DNA from 3 places in the Lysinibacillus sp. FSL K6-1151 genome. Region 3 is predicted to be linked to each of the others. Evidence: riboswitches for the same ligand, from Rfam matches in the RefSeq annotation. Region 3 holds a riboswitch; each other region holds the start of a gene.

Region 1 (6,391 bases), 1.5 Mb from region 3:
GGCCATCCAGAAAGTTGGAAAGGGTTACATATTGCAGCGCTATAAAGGTCTTGGTGAGATGAATGCTGACCAGCTATGGGATACGACAATGAACCCTGAGACACGGACATTAATTCGTGTCACAATCGAGGATGGTGCACGTGCAGAGAGACGTGTCACGACGTTAATGGGTGATAAAGTAGAACCGCGTCGTAAATGGATCGAAGCCAATGTTGACTTCGGTATGGAGGATGATTCAAATATTTTAGAAAATGAATTCATCCAACAAGAGGAGGACCAAGCATGAGTAGTACAGAAAAGTTTCAAGATTTACCGCTAGAAGAAGTGATGGGTGATCGTTTTGGTCGCTATAGTAAATATATTATTCAAGACCGCGCGTTGCCTGATGCACGTGACGGTCTTAAACCAGTACAGCGTCGTATTTTATATGCAATGTTTACAGAAGGCAATACACAGGATAAACCGTTTCGAAAATCCGCAAAAACTGTCGGGAACGTAATCGGTAATTACCATCCGCACGGTGATAGCTCTGTTTATGAAGCAATGGTACGTATGAGTCAGGACTGGAAGGCACGTCATATGCTTATTGAGATGCATGGTAACAATGGTTCGGTTGATGGTGATCCTCCAGCTGCGATGCGTTATACAGAGGCGAGACTGTCTGCTATTGCTGGTGAAATGCTACGAGATATTGGCAAGAAAACGGTCGAGTTTGTACCAAACTTTGATGATCAAGATATGGAGCCGACTGTTTTACCTGCACGTTTTCCAAACTTACTAGTCAATGGCTCTACAGGGATTTCGGCTGGCTATGCAACAGATATTCCCCCGCATGCGCTAGATGAAGTGCTAGATGCTGTGTTAATGCGCTTAGACAAGCCGAACGTGACAGTAGATGAATTAATGACTGTGATTAAAGGGCCGGATTTCCCGACAGGTGGGATTATCCAAGGGGTAGATGGCATCAAAAAGGCTTATGAAACAGGTCGAGGTAAAATCATTGTCCGTGCGCAAGCCGTAGTAGAACCGATCAAGGGTGGCAAAGAGCAAATTGTCATCACGGAATTACCATATGATGTGAATAAAGCGAATCTTGTGAAAAAAATTGATGAGCAACGTGTAGATAAACGTTTAGAGGGTATTGCGGAAATCCGAGATGAATCAGACCGTACAGGCTTACGTGTTGTAATTGAGCTGAAAAAAGATGTTCCGGGAAAAGGAATCTTACAATACCTATTTAAAACAACAGATTTACAGGTAGCTTATAATTTTAATATGATTGCTATTCATAATCGTCGTCCAACGATGATGACATTGCCATTATTGCTAGATGCCTATATTGCGCATCAAAAAGAAGTGGTGACGAACCGTTCGATTTATGATTTACAAAAGGCAAAGGATCGTTCTCATATTGTAGAAGGGTTAATTAAAGCACTCTCCATTTTAGATGAAGTGATTGCGACAATCCGTTCTTCTAACGATAAGAAGGATGCGAAGCTTAATTTACAAGCGAAGTTTGATTTTACAGAGGTACAAGCCGAGGCGATCGTTAGCTTACAATTATATCGTTTAACGAATACAGACATTACAGAGCTTCGTCAAGAACAAGACGAGTTAAATAAGTTGATTGCGAAGCTAGAAGGAATTTTACAAAGTGAAGCCAAGCTTGTACGTGTCATTAAACAAGAGTTACTAGAGATTAAGAAACGCTTCACAGAGCCACGTCGCTCGAAAATTGAGCAGGAAATAGAAGAAATTAAAATTACGCTAGATGTCCTTGTGCCAAGTGAAGAGGTTGTGGTGACGGTGACAAAGGATGGCTATATTAAACGTACATCCACACGTTCACATGCCGCTTCCAATGGTCAGGATTTTGCGATGAAGGATTCGGATTACTTATTGTATGAAGCAACCTTAAATACACAGCATCATCTGTTACTGTTCACAAATCGAGGCAATTATATTTACCAGCCTGTTCATGAGCTACCTGATATTCGCTGGAAGGATCTTGGACAGCATATTTCAAGTATTGTGCCAACAGGGGAAGATGAGTCTATTATTGCAGTGTATGGCTTTGAAACATTCGAACAGCCAAATACGTATATTTTAACAGCTACAAAAGATGGTCAAATTAAACGCTCCCCACTGGCAGATTATGCGGTGACGCGTTATTCGAAGCCAATAAAAACAATGAATGTTAAAGCGGGCGATGCGATGATCTTTGCATCGTTTGTGACAGATGATGTGGAACTGATGTTAACAACGGATACAGCCTATGCGATTCGTTTCCCACTGGAAGAATTACCAGTTACAGGGGTGAAAACAGGCGGTGTCAAAGGCATCACGCTAAAGGATGGAGAAGCCTTAGTCGGTGTCAATGTGCTACAGCCTGATGCTACACAATATGTGGTAATCGTCACACAGCGTGGAGCCGTGAAGAAAATGAATGTTGCAGAAGTTGAAGTGGCAAGTCGTGCAAAACGTGGTCTAAAAGTATTAACAGAATTAAAAGCAAATCCTCACCGTATTGTGGCAGTTATTCAAGCAACGAATGAGGAGCAAATAGTGATTGAAACGGAAAAAGGTGTACAAGAGCTCATTGATGTCCAAACATTGACGCGTGCTGATCGCCATTCCAACGGTTCGTTTAAAGTGGATATTGCAACAGATGGGGCTATTTCCCATGTTTTAACGGCTAAAAAAGAACAGAAACTAAGCTAATGATAAGCCCAGTCTCTTAGGAGTGCTGGGTTTTTTTACGAGAGCAGTCGTTAGTCAAAAATAGCATCTTGTCATTTTAGCGTAACTATGGGTATAATAATCAACGAAAAGTTCATAGCACAAGAATGTAGGGGGGCTAGTAGTTGCTAGCTGAGATTGTGTCCGATAGACGCTGACCCTTTGAACCTGATTTGGCTCGTACCAGCGTAGGGAACATCTATTCAAAAAAGCAAAGTTTTGAAGATTGATTGCAATACGTCTGGGAGGAATCCTAGGCGTTTTTTTATGTTTTCAAGCAATATCTTGCCAAACGCATACGCTTTCTTTCTGGTGACAACATTCAATCATGAACACTTTCACATTATCGACTAGGAGGACTTCGCATGAAAAAATGGTTATTTATTCTAGTGGCTGCACTTTTAACGTTAGTGGGCTGTAGTGACAAGGAGGACAAGCAGGCTACTGATCAGCTGAAAAAAGTATCAGTGGTCTTAGATTGGACACCAAATACAAATCATACAGGACTGTATGTCGCAAAAAAACTCGGTTATTTTGAGGAGCAGGGCTTAGATGTTGACATTATTATGCCTGGGGAGGCAGGAGCCGATCAGCTTGTTGCTTCTGGCAAGGCAGAGTTTGGTGTGAGCTATCAGGAAGGGATTACACAGGCTCGTGTGCAAGATGTGCCTCTTGTCTCCATTGCTGCTATTATTCAACATAATACATCTGGCTTTGCTTCTATTGCATCAAAAGGTATTACATCACCAAAGGATTTCGAAGGTAAAACCTATGGCGGTTGGGGGGCTCCACTAGAGCAAGCTGTCCTACAATCATTGATGCAAACAGAAAAGGCAGACATTCATAAACTAGATATCGTCAATGCAGGAGATTTAGATTTTTTCACGATGATGCAAAAGGATATTGATTTTGCTTGGATTTATTACGCGTGGACAGGTATTGAAGCTGAGCTACGGGGTGAAAAGATTAATATGCTGTACTTAACAGATTATAGTGATCAGCTGGACTATTATACACCTGTTCTAGCTACAAATGAAAAAATGATCCAGGACAATCCTGACCTAGTTCAAGCGTTTGTGGCGGCTGCATCGAAGGGCTATGAATACGCCATAGCACATCCAAGTGAGGCGGCTGATATTTTAATAGAAGCGGCTCCCGATTTAGATCAAGCGTTAGTGCATAAAAGTCAGGAATGGCTAGCTGATAAATATCAGGATGATGCCAAGCAATGGGGAGAGCAAAAGCTTTCTGTATGGGAAAACTATGCAAAATGGATGTCTAGCAACAACGTGTTAGAGGGCGAATTTAATGCGAAACAAGCCTTTACAAACGATTTCTTACCTAAAAAGGAGACCAAATAAGATGGCGAATTCATTAATCAGTGTTCAAATCATTCCAAAAACAGAGAAATTTGAGGATGTTATACCGTATGTCGATGCGGCGATTGCTGTGATAGATGCTGCTGGTGTGAAATATGAGGTACATCCGTTGGAAACGACGATGGAAGGTGAGCTGTCAATGTTGCTGCAAATCATTGAAAAAATGAATGACAAGATGATTGAGCTTGGTGCTATCAATGTCATTACACAAGTGAAAATATTATATCAGCCAACTGGTATAACAATGGATACATTAACGGAGAAATACCAGTAATGAAACAAGCTTTGCAAAAGGGAAGGACGATTATTTTTATCGCCTTCCTCTTATTCGTGTGGGAGCTCATTGTGCATGTGGCTGAAGTTCCTCATTGGTTATTACCTGCACCAAGTCGTATTTTGTTGGAAGCTTTTAAAGCCTATCAAACCTTTTTACCACATGCTTGGGCTACGATGCAATTAGCCTTATTAGGACTTGCCATTGGTATTGCCTGTGGATTAATGGTGGCGATTGTCTTGCATCGATTTACATTTATTCGGGAGTTGTTTTATCCGATTTTAATTATGTCGCAAAATATCCCTATTCTTGTCTTAGCGCCATTGCTCATTATTTGGTTTGGCTTTGGTTTATTACCAAAGCTCATCATTATTTGCCTCGTGTGCTTTTTCCCCATTGTTATTGCGGCAATGGACGGATTTCGGCAAACAGCACCTGAGTTAAAGCATTATTTTGCCATGGTTGGTGCTACAAAGGCGCAAACTTTTTGGAAGCTTGAATGGCCTCATGCATACCCAACGATTTTTTCAGGTGTAAAAATTGCTGCGACGTATAGTGTGATGGGCGCTGTTATTGCGGAGTGGCTTGGTGCAAAAAAAGGAATAGGCGTTTATATGACCCTAGCACAGTCCTCGTTCCGCACTGATCGTGTATTCGTAGCCATTTTTGCGATTGTTTTATTAAGCTTACTGTTGTTTAGCAGTATTCGCTTACTTGAAAAATTCATGGTGAAGGGGAGAGGCTATCATGCTCAGCATTCAAAACATCGCTAAATCCTTTGATACCCTGCAAGTTCTTGAAGATGTATCCTTTGACGTTAAAGCTGGAGAGTTTGTGGCCATTGTTGGTCCCTCTGGCAGTGGTAAGAGTACCCTTTTTCAATTAATTGGTGGCGTTTCTACGATTGATCAAGGGTCCATTTTATTAAATGAAGAGGACATTCAGCGAAAAAGAGGAACGATTGGTTATATGCCTCAGCAGCCTTGTCTACTACCTTGGCGCACGATTTTAGAGAATGTCACACTCGTAGAGGAATTACAGCATCAACCAAATACTGAACGTGCTATAGAGTGGCTTGAAAAGGTGGGGCTTGGTTCATTTATCCATGCTTATCCAAACGAATTGTCAGGCGGCATGCAACAGCGTGTATCTTTTATACGTGCGATGGTCAGTGATAAGCCTATTTTATGCTTAGATGAACCATTTTCTGCGCTGGATGAATTCACCAGACTGGAAATGCAAGCGTGGCTATTATCCATCTGGGAAGCCTATCGTAAATCAATACTATTTGTCACGCATAGTATTGAGGAAGCACTCTTTTTAGCGGATCGGATCCTTGTTTTAAGCAAACGTCCTGCGACGGTTAAAAAGGAAATCATCGTGCCGTTTGAGAGACCTCGGAAAGAGGAAATTCGACATTCTGCAGCATTCACAGCGTTAAAGCAACAATTATTTATGTATTTACAGGAGGAAAAGGGTGATATGTATGTTGATTGATGCGCATATTCATTTGGATCAGTACACCGATGAGGAAATTCCTTCCTTATTAGAAGAAGTGAAAGCTGTAATCGCGGTTAGTATGCAACTTTCCTCTTGTGAAAGAACGTTGCGTTTATCGAATAGCTATCAGCAAGTAAAGGCTGCTTTTGGCTTTCATCCGGAACAGCCTTTACTAAGTCCAAATGATGAGACAGCTTTATTTGATTGGATTCGTTCGCATCAGGATGATATGGTTGCTATTGGTGAGGTGGGTCTACCTTATTATTTAAAACAAGAGCAAACGATAGATGACCGACTTTATGTGGCTCTATTAGAGCGTTTTATAGTCTTGGCAAAGGAATTGGATAAGCCAATAGTGTTACACGCTGTCTATGAGGATGCTAGCATCGTTTGTGATTTACTTGACAAACATCAGCTTCGCCAAGCACATTTTCATTGGTTTAAAGGGGATGAGGCTGTGGTGAAACGCATGATTCAGCATGGCTATTTTATTTCGATC
Region 2 (6,391 bases), 940 kb from region 3:
GTAAACTGTTCCGTTTAATGACTACAGAAGAGCAACAACGTCTATTTGAAAATACAGCGAATGATATGGCTTCTGTTGAAGAATTCATCAAACGCCGTCACATCCTTCACTGCTATTTAGCTGACCCAGCATATGGTGAGGGTGTCGCAAAAGCGATGGGTCTTTCGTTAGAAGGTATGGACCTTACAAACCCATATGTAAAACAACCAACTAACGTTTAATAGTCCACTTATTATTGATATCCAAATTCAACTTTTACTCCATGTGAATCTGTCATTCACATGGAGCTTTTTTATGATTAGAAAAGGCTTATGTCTATACTTTGACATAAGCCTTCCTTAGTGTTGAAAAACAAAACAGTCAATTGAAAGGGAGAAATGGATTTCCGTTGCAGGCTACTTGCTTTCCTGTGGGCGAGCGCCGAGCCGCTTCCTCCGCTACCGCTCCGTGCAGGGGCTCGCCTGTCTCGCTCTCCCACGGGAGTCAAGTAGTCTTCCACTCCAACCCACAAAAATGGTACCTTTTTAGCAAAGGTTTTCAAATAAAGTGAAGGTTTTTGCTACTTATTTTATGGAGGATGATTGTCATTCATCACTTCTCCATATTGAAAATAAGAGCCTATCCCCTCTAAGAATACAGATAATGGGCTATTTGATCGCTATACTACTATGAAAAAAAGTAAAGACACTTTGCAGAATGGTTGATTGGAGTGGAGCGAGCGTAAGTGAGTGAAGTGGCTCATCGGACGCCCCCTGGAAAGGGCGCTGGCGGAACGGAAATCAACCTCTCACCTTGCAAATTTGCTTTTTCTGCCGTTGACATCATCTTTTTTCAACAACATGAAAGGCTTATGTCTATACTTTGATATAAGCCTTCCTTCATTATTGATAAATCTGACTCCCCGCTTTTTTAAACTCCTCTGCCTTTTCCTGCATACCTTGATGAATAGCTTCAGTCGTATTTAAATCTTTTTCTTTAGCATAATTACGAATATCCTGTGAGATTCTCATACTACAGAATTTAGGGCCACACATTGAGCAAAAGTGCGCTGTTTTCGCCCCCTCTGCTGGAAGCGTTTCGTCATGATATTCAACCGCACGTTCTGGATCTAATGATAGATTGAATTGATCACGCCAGCGGAATTCAAAGCGTGCTTTTGACAATGCATCATCCCGTTGTTGTGCACCTGGGTGTCCTTTCGCTAAATCAGCTGCATGGGCAGCAATCTTATAAGTAATAACTCCTACTCGAACATCCTCACGATTAGGTAAGCCAAGATGCTCCTTCGGTGTCACATAGCAGAGCATCGCTGTACCAAACCAGCCAATCATCGCTGCACCAATAGCTGAGGTAATATGGTCATATCCTGGCGCAATATCTGTTGTTAATGGGCCCAATGTATAGAAAGGCGCTTCCTTACAAACTTCTAATTGCTTGTCCATATTCTCCTTTATCAAATGCATCGGTACATGACCTGGCCCCTCTACCATCACCTGAACATCATGCTTCCAAGCGATTTGTGTTAATTCACCCAGCGTTTCAAGCTCTGCAAATTGGGCCTCATCATTGGCATCTGCAATGGAACCTGGGCGTAAGCCATCTCCTAAAGAAAAAGCAACATCATATGTCTTCATAATTTCACAGATTTCCTCAAAATGTGTATAAAGGAAATTCTCTTGATGATGAAATAAACACCACTGTGCCATAATTGAACCACCACGTGACACAATGCCTGTTACACGATTTGCTGTAAGAGGTACATAGCGTAAAAGAACACCCGCATGTATCGTGAAATAATCAACCCCCTGCTCTGCTTGCTCAATGAGCGTATCACGATAAACTTCCCACGTTAAATCCTCGGCTATGCCATTTACTTTTTCTAAAGCCTGATAAATGGGCACCGTTCCCACTGGCACTGCAGCATTTCGAATAATCCATTCTCTCGTTGTATGAATATGTTTACCAGTCGAGAGATCCATAATATTATCGGCACCCCAGCGTGTAGCCCATGTCATTTTCTCAACTTCTTCTGCTATTGACGACGACACCGCGGAATTTCCAATGTTTGCATTGATTTTCACATGGAAGTTACGACCAATAATCATCGGCTCTGCCTCAGGGTGATTAATATTAGAAGGCATAATAGCCCGACCTGCTGCAATTTCTGAACGAACAAATTCAGGATCCATGTTTTCACGTATCGCCACAAACTCCATTTCCGGCGTTATCATTCCATTTCGTGCATAGTGAAGCTGTGTTACATTTTTACCCCTTTTTGCACGTAAAGGCTTCCGCTCCAATTCAGGGAAAACATTTTCTTGAATGCGCGGATCATCAACACGACGAAAACCGTTATCCTCAGGTTTAATCGTACGCCCCTCATATTCCTCAACATCTCCTCTTTCTTCTATCCATGCACGTCGCAAAGCAGGCAGACCCTTTGTAATATCAACGTGATAATTCGGATCTGTGTATGGACCACTCGTATCATATACTCGAATAGGGGCATTTTTTTCATCCCCAAAGCTACCAGTCGTTGGGCTTAATGCGATTTCACGCATAGGTACTAAAATATCTGGACGTGATCCTTCCACATACACTTTTTTGCTTCCTTCAAAGCTAGACATAATCGTAATGTTCTTTTCACTAACTACTGACATGAGCTACTTCTCTCCCTTAAATGTAATTTGATAAAAGGACCGAAAATCTAGCTCACTCCAACAAATAAAGAAAGGCCGAATCCAAAATATTTTTTTGGATCCGGCCATGAATGTAAAGGTCTAGTAATTGCACACGACATACGATGCAATAGCTTCTTAACTTTCCCACGCTGGTATGAGCCAGATCAGGTCCAAAGGGTCAAGAAACTTCTAAGCGTCTCCCTCTCAGCCTGACTCATCAGACTCCCCTAGTTAATACTATTTAGTTTGATGCTAGTGTAGCAGATATTTCTAAGAGATGGAAGTTTTCCATTCAATATTTTAAAATTTTCATCCAACTAAGTAAATAATACTTCCGCAAAATAAATCACGATCGTTACTGTTAGACAGCTCACAATGGTTGAAAATAAAACAGTTTGCGCAGCTGTAGCTGATTCCACATCGTATTCTAATGCTAGACTAGAGCTATTGCGAGATGTTGGGAAGGCACTGGCTATAAACAGAGATTGTGCGACAACTCCATCTAACCCCAATACATAAATAATGACCAATGCTACAGCTGGTCCGATAACTAATCTTGTAAAACAGCTAACAAAAACAGTTTTATTAAACATAGATTTGATTTCAAGCTGTGATAATTGTGCGCCTAATGTAATTAAGGCTACAGCAATAAATCCATCTGCGACATGCTCTACAGGTATTTTGATAAACTGCGGTATACCAATATTAAAATAGTTCATAGCGACACCAATAATTAGCGCATGAATAATGGGCATTTTAAAGAAATCTTTGATGATTGTCATACCCGATTTCGTAGAGGAAATTAAATTGTACAAACCATATGTATAAGTTGTCATATTTTGAAATATAACGAGCATGACCTGAATGGCTACACCAATAGGTTGTGTTACAAAAATCATTTGGGCCACTGGAATACCATAATTTCCAGAGTTAATGAGCACAACACTATTTTTAAAGACGGCTGCCTCCGTTTTGGCCAAACCAAGCCCTTTCGCTAAAAAATGACTGAGTATCATTTGACTCCCAATAAAAAGCACAATAAATAACCCGACTTCTCCCAGAACAGACAGCTCTACACGTGTTTCATATAAATTCACAAAAACAGCGGCTGGCATAAAGCAATATGTAATAAGCTGAGACAATGCTTTTAAGTTAAAACGAAATTTCTTTTGTAGTATAGCGCCAAGTACAAGCAACACTAAAATAGGTGCAACAATTTGAAAGAAAATCATTCCGAGATACATCATATTGATGACCCCCTTCCCTTCATTATAGTAGTGCTGAATGGCTAACAGGTCAATGTCTCTTCCCTTCACCATTAAGAAAGACTGCCTATATATTTTAGGCAGCCTTTTTCTTTACGCTAGCTTAAATCGATTTACGACTTCTTGCAGTTCATTTGATATATCATTCATATTTTGAATAGACTCTGCTACTTTTTGTAACTCTGCTTGTTGATCCATTGCAGAAGCACTTACTTGTTCAGCAGAGGCAGCTGTTTCCTCTGAAATAGCAGATATACTTTGAATAGCCATAATTGCTTGATTTTTATGCTCTAACATACTAGATAACTTACTCATTAGTTCACTAATGGAAGCTGCAATTGAACGTGACAAGTCACTGCTATCTTTAAAGGCCATTTGTGTGCTTTGTACGGACTCATTTTGAGAATGCATTAAATCTGCATTCGAAGCAATAACAGCTACTGTCTGTTGGGAATTTTCGAGAATACTTTCTACCGTACTCTTAATAATTTCTGTTTCATTTTTAGATTGCTCTGCTAGCTTTCTTACTTCCTCTGCTACTACCGCAAACCCTTTTCCATGTTCGCCAGCACGAGCTGCCTCAATACTTGCATTTAAAGCTAACAGATTCGTTTGCTCTGTAATGCTTTGAATAGAAGCGATGATTTGATTAATATTGGCAATGTTAGAAGCTAATGATTCCATTTGCTGTTGAATACGCCCATTCATCTCATTTGTTTCTATATTATGTTCACGTAAACTATTAACCTCATGCAATCCCTTTTCTGTCGTTGCACTTGTTTTATGAGATAGCTCATCCATCTCATTGGATAGTGACGTAATGGCATCAATCTGATCAGATAGATCCATCATTCGATAATTGGTTTCTTCAGTATCCTCTGATTGCTTCGATGCACCTTGTGCAATTTCATTGATTGCTACTGAAACCTCTTGACTTGAAGCTACTATTTCATTAAAGACCTCATGCACTTGATTAGAAGATTGGTTCAATAATGTCGTAGAATTTAGCACTGTTTGTATTGCACTATTGGTTTTATCCAGCATATTATTATAAGCCAGTGCAACTGCACCAATCTCATCAGACTTAATATATTTCTCCTCTACTCTTTGTGTTAAATCCCCTTCTGCAGCTGTTTCAATGGATGCACGCAAAAATTGGAGTGGCTTTAACTGTTTGTAAATGAATAGCACACTTGCAACTGTCATCAAAACAACCATAATAATAGAAGAAATAATTGTAAATACAAAGACGTGGTTGTATGTCTCTAGAATTTTTGATTCAGGCAATACAATTTGAACAGTCCACGTCTCGTCAATATCCTCTAAAATCATTGGGGCAAATACATTAAATGCCTTTTCCTTAAACTGGTTAGAATCAACGTACATACTTGTAAGCTCATCATTTTCCATGGTCTTACTAATACTTGTCCAAGCTGGGTCCTCTTGCATATTGCGCCCATCTAGCTCTTCACCAAAACTGTTGGCTGTCAGTACACCCTTATTCGTAATAATGCCCGCATAACCACCCTCTGGTGCAACAGATTCTGTTAATCCATTTAAAAAATCTATCGATACATCCGCCGTCAATACACCAAAAAACGATCCAGAAGCATTGACTAACGGCACTGAAATGGTTGTCATTAATACGTTCTTTCCATTTACATTGTAATCATACGGCTCCGTTAAAACTGCGCGTCCGTCTTCTTTTGGCACCCAGTACCATTCAGAAACACTTTTATCATCGACCCCTTCAATTAAAGTGGTGCTGATCTTATTATCATCTTTGCTTAGGTATGGTCCAAAACGTTTTTTGGAATCGACTAAAGTAGCCTCTGCATTTGCATCTAACATAATAGAACCCTGCTCAAAGATTGCTCCAACACCAAGTAAATCATCATTGTTAGCTAGATTATTTTCCATAATGTCTAAGACACCCTTGGAAGATAAAGCATTATTCTTCTGCATGCTTTCAATGATTTGCTTTGTTGTTTGCAATGCCGTATTTGCTTTCTTGAAACGCTCACTCATAATAGCAGCCGAAGATTCAGCAGCCTGCACAGTTGCATATTCTGAGTCTTCCACACTTTGATTTTTTATAATAATTCCCGTTGTCACTGTATAGGATAAAAATAAGACTAGAAATAATCCTATAATTAGGGAAGATAGTTTTAATGCAATACCTTTAGATTTTTTCATAACTAACACCCCCACTTTTATAATAATGATAAAGGATGAAAGGTTGTATCACAATAAAATATTTAGCGAATAAAGTAGAATTTTACAGAGTTATAGAGAGAAATATGGACAAATCTACAACCAATATACATTTTTTAATAAGGGTCTTATGAACTATTAAAAACAAAAAGCTCTGTCTATGACAGAGCCTCTCATAACAAAATCATGTAGTTTAACTAAAGGTTTGAGCATGAGGCATAGCATTTGCTT
Region 3 (6,391 bases):
GTGCAATTGTTTCTTGAAGCACCTGAACACGCGCATGTTTTTTATCGTCTCCAGCAACTAAAATCCATGGAGCATCCTTTTTATCTGTCTTGTCAAACATTGCATTCGCCGCTTCAATATATTGTGGTGATTTTTCTCGATTCCGCCAATCCTCGTCTGTTAGCTTCCAAGATTTATAAGGGTTTTCTTCACGTTCTTTAAAGCGTTTTAATTGCTCTTCATCTGAAACATGTAGCCAGAACTTAATAATTATGTAATCTCCCGCAGTTAAAATTTTCTCGAAATTATTAATTTCTTCATACGCACGAGACCATTCATCCTTTGTTGCAAAGCCTTCGATACGCTCTACTAGTACACGTCCATACCATGAGCGGTCGAAAATAGCGATTTGTCCATGCTGCGGTAATTTTCTCCAGAATCTTTGTAAATAGTTATAGCGTAATTCATGTGGCTGTGGAGCTGAGATAGGGTGTACCACATAACCGCGCGGATCTACACGTTCAATCAATCGTTTGATTGCGCCACCTTTGCCAGCAGCATCCATTCCTTCAAATACTAAGATTAAACCTATTTTGTTTTTTAGTAAAAACTGCTGTGCATTTAACATTTCATATTGGAGTACTTTTAATTTCTTTTTATACATCTTTTTATCTAGTTCAATGGATAGGTCTAGGTTTTTCAAATTTTGTGCCATGAAACTTCACTCCTTTTGGTTGGATATTCTTATTGTACTAAAGAAATATATGGATGCCTATTGAGATGGTAAATTGTAGATATTACGAGCAAAACAACACGATACATTGTTGAAAGTTTCCGTTATAATAAAAATAGTGACAGTACTATACTTATTTGTCTTTTCCCTATAAAATCTAACACGAAGGGAGAGGAAAACATGCCTCGGTTTATCTTGATGACAATTTCTTATCTTGTCTCACTCATCCTAACCTTTTCATCCTTTTTCGTGAATATCAACGGTCAATCTATGCTAGAAATCGCTAATCGCTTTTCTGTAGTATTTGCACCAGTTAGTGTAAGTCATGTAATTTGGATTCTTATTTATTTTTTACTCGGTTATTGGTTAGTTATGAATATCAAAAAGACAACTATGAAACAGTCTGCGCTTTTTAGCTGCATAAATATATTGCAAGCATTGATGATATACGTATGGCATCATGAGTTATTTATTGTTTCACTTGGCATTACATTACTCTTAGTCTTGTATTTATTTATGTTGTATAATACGTACCCTCTTCATGACAAAGCAATGTCGGGTCGTATTCCTTTCTCCATTTATTTTGCATGGATGACATTTATTTTTATTACGAATATCAGTTTTACGTTAACGGCTTATGGTTGGAACGGCTTTGGTCTTAGTACGCCTCTTTGGGCAGTAATTTTGCTGACATTAGGTGGAGCACTTGCGCTACATATCCGTTTCCATCACTTTGATATTTTGTTTCCTAGTGTTTTTATTTGGGCTTATATAGGAATCGCCTTACATAATGGTTTTGATGAGCTACTTGTCACTACCGCCGCCTTCTTTTTATGTGGTGTTCTCTTTGTTGGTATTTTATTTATTAAAAAAAATCCTGCCTACCAAAAATAAATTGGTAAGCAGGATTTTTCATTTCATTGCATTCTATTCTTCGTCTAATGATGTTAGGATAATCGGTTTATCTTTTGTTACAATGACTGAATGTTCAATTTGAGCTACAAGTGATTTATCAGGTGTAATGAATGTCCAACCATCACCAGCTTCTACAATATGCTCTGCCTTCGCTGAGATAAACGGCTCAACCGCAAGCACCATACCTTCTTTCATAATTGTAGAATCCCATGCATCATAGTAATTTAAAATGTGATTCGGCTCATCATGTAAAGATTGACCTAAGCCATGACCAGTTAAATTCATAATAACAGTTAAGCCATTAGCATTCGCCTCACGTTCAACTGCCTTACCAATTTGATTTAATTTAGACCCAGCCTTTACCTTTGTCATTGCTCGATCAAAGGCGCTTTTGGCAACGCGACATAGCTTTTCTTTGTCCTCATAGCCATCACCAACCACAAATGAAATACCAGTGTCAGCAAAGTAGCCATTTAATGAACCAGAAACATCGATATTTACAATATCCCCCTCTTGAATAACACGTTTTCCGGGGATACCATGCGCCACTTCTTCATTGACACTAATACATGTATACCCTGGGAAATCATATTCTCCCTTTGGACCAGATATCGCGCCAGCCTCTGCAAACATACGGCCAGCAATTTCATCTAGCTCCAATGTTGTAACACCTGGTTTTGTGGCAGCTTTCATCGCTTCACGAATTTCAGCACAAATGCGTCCTATTTTTTTAAAAGCTTCAATCTCTTCTTGCGTTTTTACAATCATGTATAACGTCCCTTTCATCTAATATCTATACTTTAATATAACATAACTTGTTATGCGTATAACGATAAACGCTTTAAATATTGTATGCTTCCTTACTTTGCGAAGTGCGCAAAGAGTTATTTGCGACAAAAAAGCCCCTTCACAAATGTGAGGGGCATGTTTTATGCTTTTCTTTGCATTAATTGTGGAGCAGCTGTGAATAAAAGAACGCCTACAATTGCCGTTAAAATAGTTGCTGGTAGCATATATGTACCATTATAGATGATGGAATAGATCCATGCATTTTGATCGCCAGCATATTCTGCAAAAAATACAGCGCCAGCCATCGTGTGGGCTGCATATCGTAAAAAGCCCGCAAGTACCGTACCTAATATAATGTAAAGTGCCATTTTTGTTTTGTTGGCATTTTTGGCAGCCGCCAACACGGGTCCACGCACAACCGCCGCTAATCCTACAACTGTGAAAGCAACACCATAATCAAGGAATCCTTGTAGCCAGTGCACAATCGTAGCACCAAACATGGTTTGCATTACACCCACGAGTAATCCAGTTGTTAGCCCAGCTACTAAGCCCCAGCGAAATGCTATTAACATAATAGGTACCATGACTAGACTAACAGAGCCACCTTGTGCCCATACTTTAAAGGAAACCTGATCAAGCACAAGACCGATTGCTGCAAATATCGCAATCTCCACAAGCATTAATAGTCTTTTTTTGTCCATATATATTCTCTCCTTTGTTCCGATGTAGGATACAAGAGCAGGAATAGAAATGCGCTGATATGTCTCTTTCTGACACCTTTTTATTCCCTCAAGAATGAAAAAACGATGCCAGGACAGAGCCTCACATCGTACTAGTGTCGGTTTCTATCCACATCCCTACGCAAGCGTTAACTTACAGGTTCAAAGAGTCAAGGCATTACGTGCCCAGTCTCAGCTGACATCATCAGCTCCCCTTGTGGTCGTTACATCTGAATTTATTCGAACATTCTCATTGTACGCAAAGGATAGAAGGATTACAACCTCTTCCATATATTATTTTTTTGAAACTTTGCTGTTTTTCATGCGTAAATATTACAAAAGGAGGTACAACTATGGAGAACCAAAAAATTTTATCTGCCTTTAGTTATTTAAGTATTTTCTTCGCCCCTTTTATCGTCCCATTAATTGTGTACATTATTACGAAAGATAGTGACGTAAAAAGACATTCAATTCGTGCACTTATCTCTCATTTAATTCCTTTTGTTTTCGGCATTCTGTTCTTTATTGTCTTTGTTTTTTCTACATTTAATTTGGATCCAACGTCAGGCAATAATACGATGTTGATTATTTGGTTCGTTTCGTTTGCCATTTATGCCATCGTCTCACTAGGAATTGTAATATGGAATATTATTCAAGCTGTTCGTGTTATTCGTTAATGTTTCATTTTTAAGCGAAACAGGTAGTAGTAATTGTAAAAGGAGCTGTTTTTGAATGAAAGTATCAAATGTTGTGAAAACCGCCGTAAAATTAGCACCTATTGTTATTCCTATCGTGAAAAAAGTAATGGCTGCAAAAAAAGGGACAACACCTACAGCCATTCCTCGAAAAAAATAAACAGCAGGCGTATTCCCTTGTTTTGGAAATACGCCTTTTATTTATTTCACTTCAAAGTGGGTTTGACTATGTCCATTCAATGTTTTTTCTACATGTAAGACCGCTGGCATCGCTGATTTTAATTCAGGCACATGAGAAATCACGCCAATCATACGACCAGAATCCTGTAAAGCAATTAATGTATCAATTGCTTTATTCAAAGATTCCTCATCAAGCGAGCCAAAGCCCTCATCAATAAACATGGTTTCAATATGAATATTCCCTTGGAAGCTTTGAATGACATCTGCCATTCCTAAAGCAAGACTTAAGGAAGCATTAAATTTTTCGCCACCGGATAATGTTTTCACATCACGTAATTGATCCGTATAGGCATCATATACATCAAGCCCAAGCCCACTTTGCTTCGCATGCTTTTCTAGTCTATCAGAACGTCTAAGCTCAAATTGACCATTTGATAAGTGATAAAGACGAATATTAGCGGCATCGGTAATTTGGTCTAAGTAATTAATTTGAATGTATCGCTCAAAGGACAGCTTTTTCGAATTTTGTCCGTTTAATAATCCATAGAGTTCCTTTACTCGACCAGCTTCTTGTTCAAGTAACTGAAGCTCTCTCGCTGTTTCTTCTACTTTTTTTATAAAGCCCTGGCATGCTTGTGCAAAACCATTCATCTGTTGCAAACGTTTAAATGCTTCCTCATACGCTGTACGAAGTTGTTCTACTTTTGCTTCCATCATCACTAAATCTTGCTTCTCTTTCCCTTGAAGATACATAGCCCCTTCAGTTATTTGGATTTTCAGGGTATGTACCTGTAAAGCATAGTCACTGCATACTTTGCGAAGTGCCTCCAATTGGCTCGCACTCCGTTTGGCAGCTGCGTATTCCTCATAGCTGTCAAAGCCGATTTCCTGCATGCTTGCTGAAAATTGCTGCCGCTTTTCATTCATTTTGAGCTGTAATTCCTCAAAAGATTGTTTGGCGATTTCTACAGTTAGTTTTGCATTACTTGTCGCTTCTTTTACGACATGCAAATTTTCTTGACTCTCTTGCCATGTTTTTTGCAAATCCATTTTCTGTTTACTAACATCCGTAAGTTGTTGCTTTAATTGCTGTAATGTTGGTAAATTGGCTGGCATCTGCTTGAGCTGTTCTTCTACAACCGCTTGTAATCTTGTCCATTCTTTCATGTGCTCAGCTAAATATTGCTCTAATTCCATCTGTTTATTTCTAAGCTGCTCTATTCTATCACGTTGATGCTTTAGCTTTAATCGCATATCTGCTAGTTGATGATGGACAACTTTTAAGCTCGCAATCTCTTGCTCCGTCTTGTGTAAAGTAGCGATGAGCTGTGCTTGGTCTTCTTGTTTAATATGCTGTGCTTCTAGCTGCTGATATGTATCTTGAAGAAGCTGTTGCGTAGATGACAAAAGTGCTGCCTTCTTTAGATACATACGCTCGTCTGAAGAAGCCTTCACTCTTAACGTTTCCACTTGAGCAAGTTCAATAACTTCCAGTTGCTCTTTATGTGTTTTCTCGTGAGTCATACTGCCACAAACAGGGCAAGGCTCCCCTTCCTTTAGCTGTTCCGCTAAAATACTAGCCTGACTTGTCAGCCACCGTTGCTGCAATAATAGAAGGGCCTTTTTACTTTCTTGATAGTGAATGTCTGAGGCAGCTACGTCCTGCTGTGCTAACTCTACGGCACTTTTATATTTCTCAGCTTGTTTGACTAAAGCTACCTGTTCACGTAGTTTCGGTAACTGTTCTAAGTAGCTTTCATATGGCTCAACCTGTTTTTCATAGCCTTCCATCGTTTGAGAAAATTGCTGCAATTGCTCTTGTTCTTTTTCCAATAACGTCAGGTTATCAGCCACCGCCATTTTTGCTGTTTCAACATACTGCTCAGCTATTTGCAGCTGCTGCACGTTGTTTTCATAGGCCTCGAATTTAGGCAATGACGCTAATAATTGCAATTCCTGCTGCAAAATTTGTTGACGCTCAGGCTCTTTCGCCTCTTCTACCCTATATTTTTCTTGGGCTCGCTGCAGTTGCTCTTCTGTTTGCTGATGCTTAACTTGTGCTTGCTGAAAAGCTTGTTCCTTTACATTAAGTTCAGCACGTAAATCAATGCATTGTTGTTCAAGTAGCACAAGTCGCTCTGCTTGTTCTGCTAAAACAATCTCCTGCTCCTTCGCGCTATATGCGTCCTGCTCTTGTAACAGCATTTGTAGTCGCTGCTGTCGATTCGCTTGCTCATCAAATTGCTCATTCAGTGTTTTAGCTAATCGATAATATTCTTGTTCTTTTTGATGAAGGCTATAAGCTTCTTCATATTGTAGCTGTTCATCCTCAATACATTTTGTATAGTAAATAATCTCCTCATCAAGTGCCTGCTTTAGTT

The links. Region 3 has a riboswitch for thiamine pyrophosphate ahead of thiT (energy-coupled thiamine transporter ThiT). Riboswitches for the same ligand answer to the same signal wherever they lie in the genome.
Region 1: another riboswitch for thiamine pyrophosphate. It lies ahead of MHI04_RS11915 (ABC transporter substrate-binding protein); the one in region 3 lies ahead of thiT (energy-coupled thiamine transporter ThiT).
Region 2: another riboswitch for thiamine pyrophosphate. It lies ahead of thiC (phosphomethylpyrimidine synthase ThiC); the one in region 3 lies ahead of thiT (energy-coupled thiamine transporter ThiT).

Annotation. Positions count from the first base shown of each region.
Region 1 covers NZ_CP152040.1:2,453,014-2,459,404, reverse strand. Annotated here, with positions in the region: gene parE (DNA topoisomerase IV subunit B) at 1-286, shown strand, start outside; gene parC (DNA topoisomerase IV subunit A) at 283-2,721, shown strand; TPP riboswitch at 2,841-2,951, shown strand; gene MHI04_RS11915 (ABC transporter substrate-binding protein) at 3,105-4,100, shown strand; gene MHI04_RS11910 (thiamine-binding protein) at 4,102-4,392, shown strand; gene MHI04_RS11905 (ABC transporter permease) at 4,392-5,165, shown strand; gene MHI04_RS11900 (ABC transporter ATP-binding protein) at 5,140-5,889, shown strand; gene MHI04_RS11895 (TatD family hydrolase) at 5,879-6,391, shown strand, end outside.
Region 2 covers NZ_CP152040.1:244,406-250,796, reverse strand. Annotated here, with positions in the region: gene MHI04_RS01140 (catalase) at 1-221, shown strand, start outside; gene thiC (phosphomethylpyrimidine synthase ThiC) at 882-2,660, opposite strand; TPP riboswitch at 2,806-2,920, opposite strand; gene MHI04_RS01130 (AEC family transporter) at 2,999-3,928, opposite strand; gene MHI04_RS01125 (methyl-accepting chemotaxis protein) at 4,040-6,142, opposite strand; gene MHI04_RS01120 (response regulator) at 6,354-6,391, opposite strand, start outside.
Region 3 covers NZ_CP152040.1:3,951,928-3,958,318, forward strand. Annotated here, with positions in the region: gene MHI04_RS19155 (polyphosphate kinase) at 1-694, opposite strand, end outside; gene MHI04_RS19160 (hypothetical protein) at 893-1,606, shown strand; gene map (type I methionyl aminopeptidase) at 1,640-2,395, opposite strand; gene thiT (energy-coupled thiamine transporter ThiT) at 2,557-3,117, opposite strand; TPP riboswitch at 3,254-3,361, opposite strand; gene MHI04_RS19175 (DUF4870 domain-containing protein) at 3,489-3,812, shown strand; gene MHI04_RS19180 (hypothetical protein) at 3,868-3,990, shown strand; gene MHI04_RS19185 (SMC family ATPase) at 4,032-6,391, opposite strand, start outside.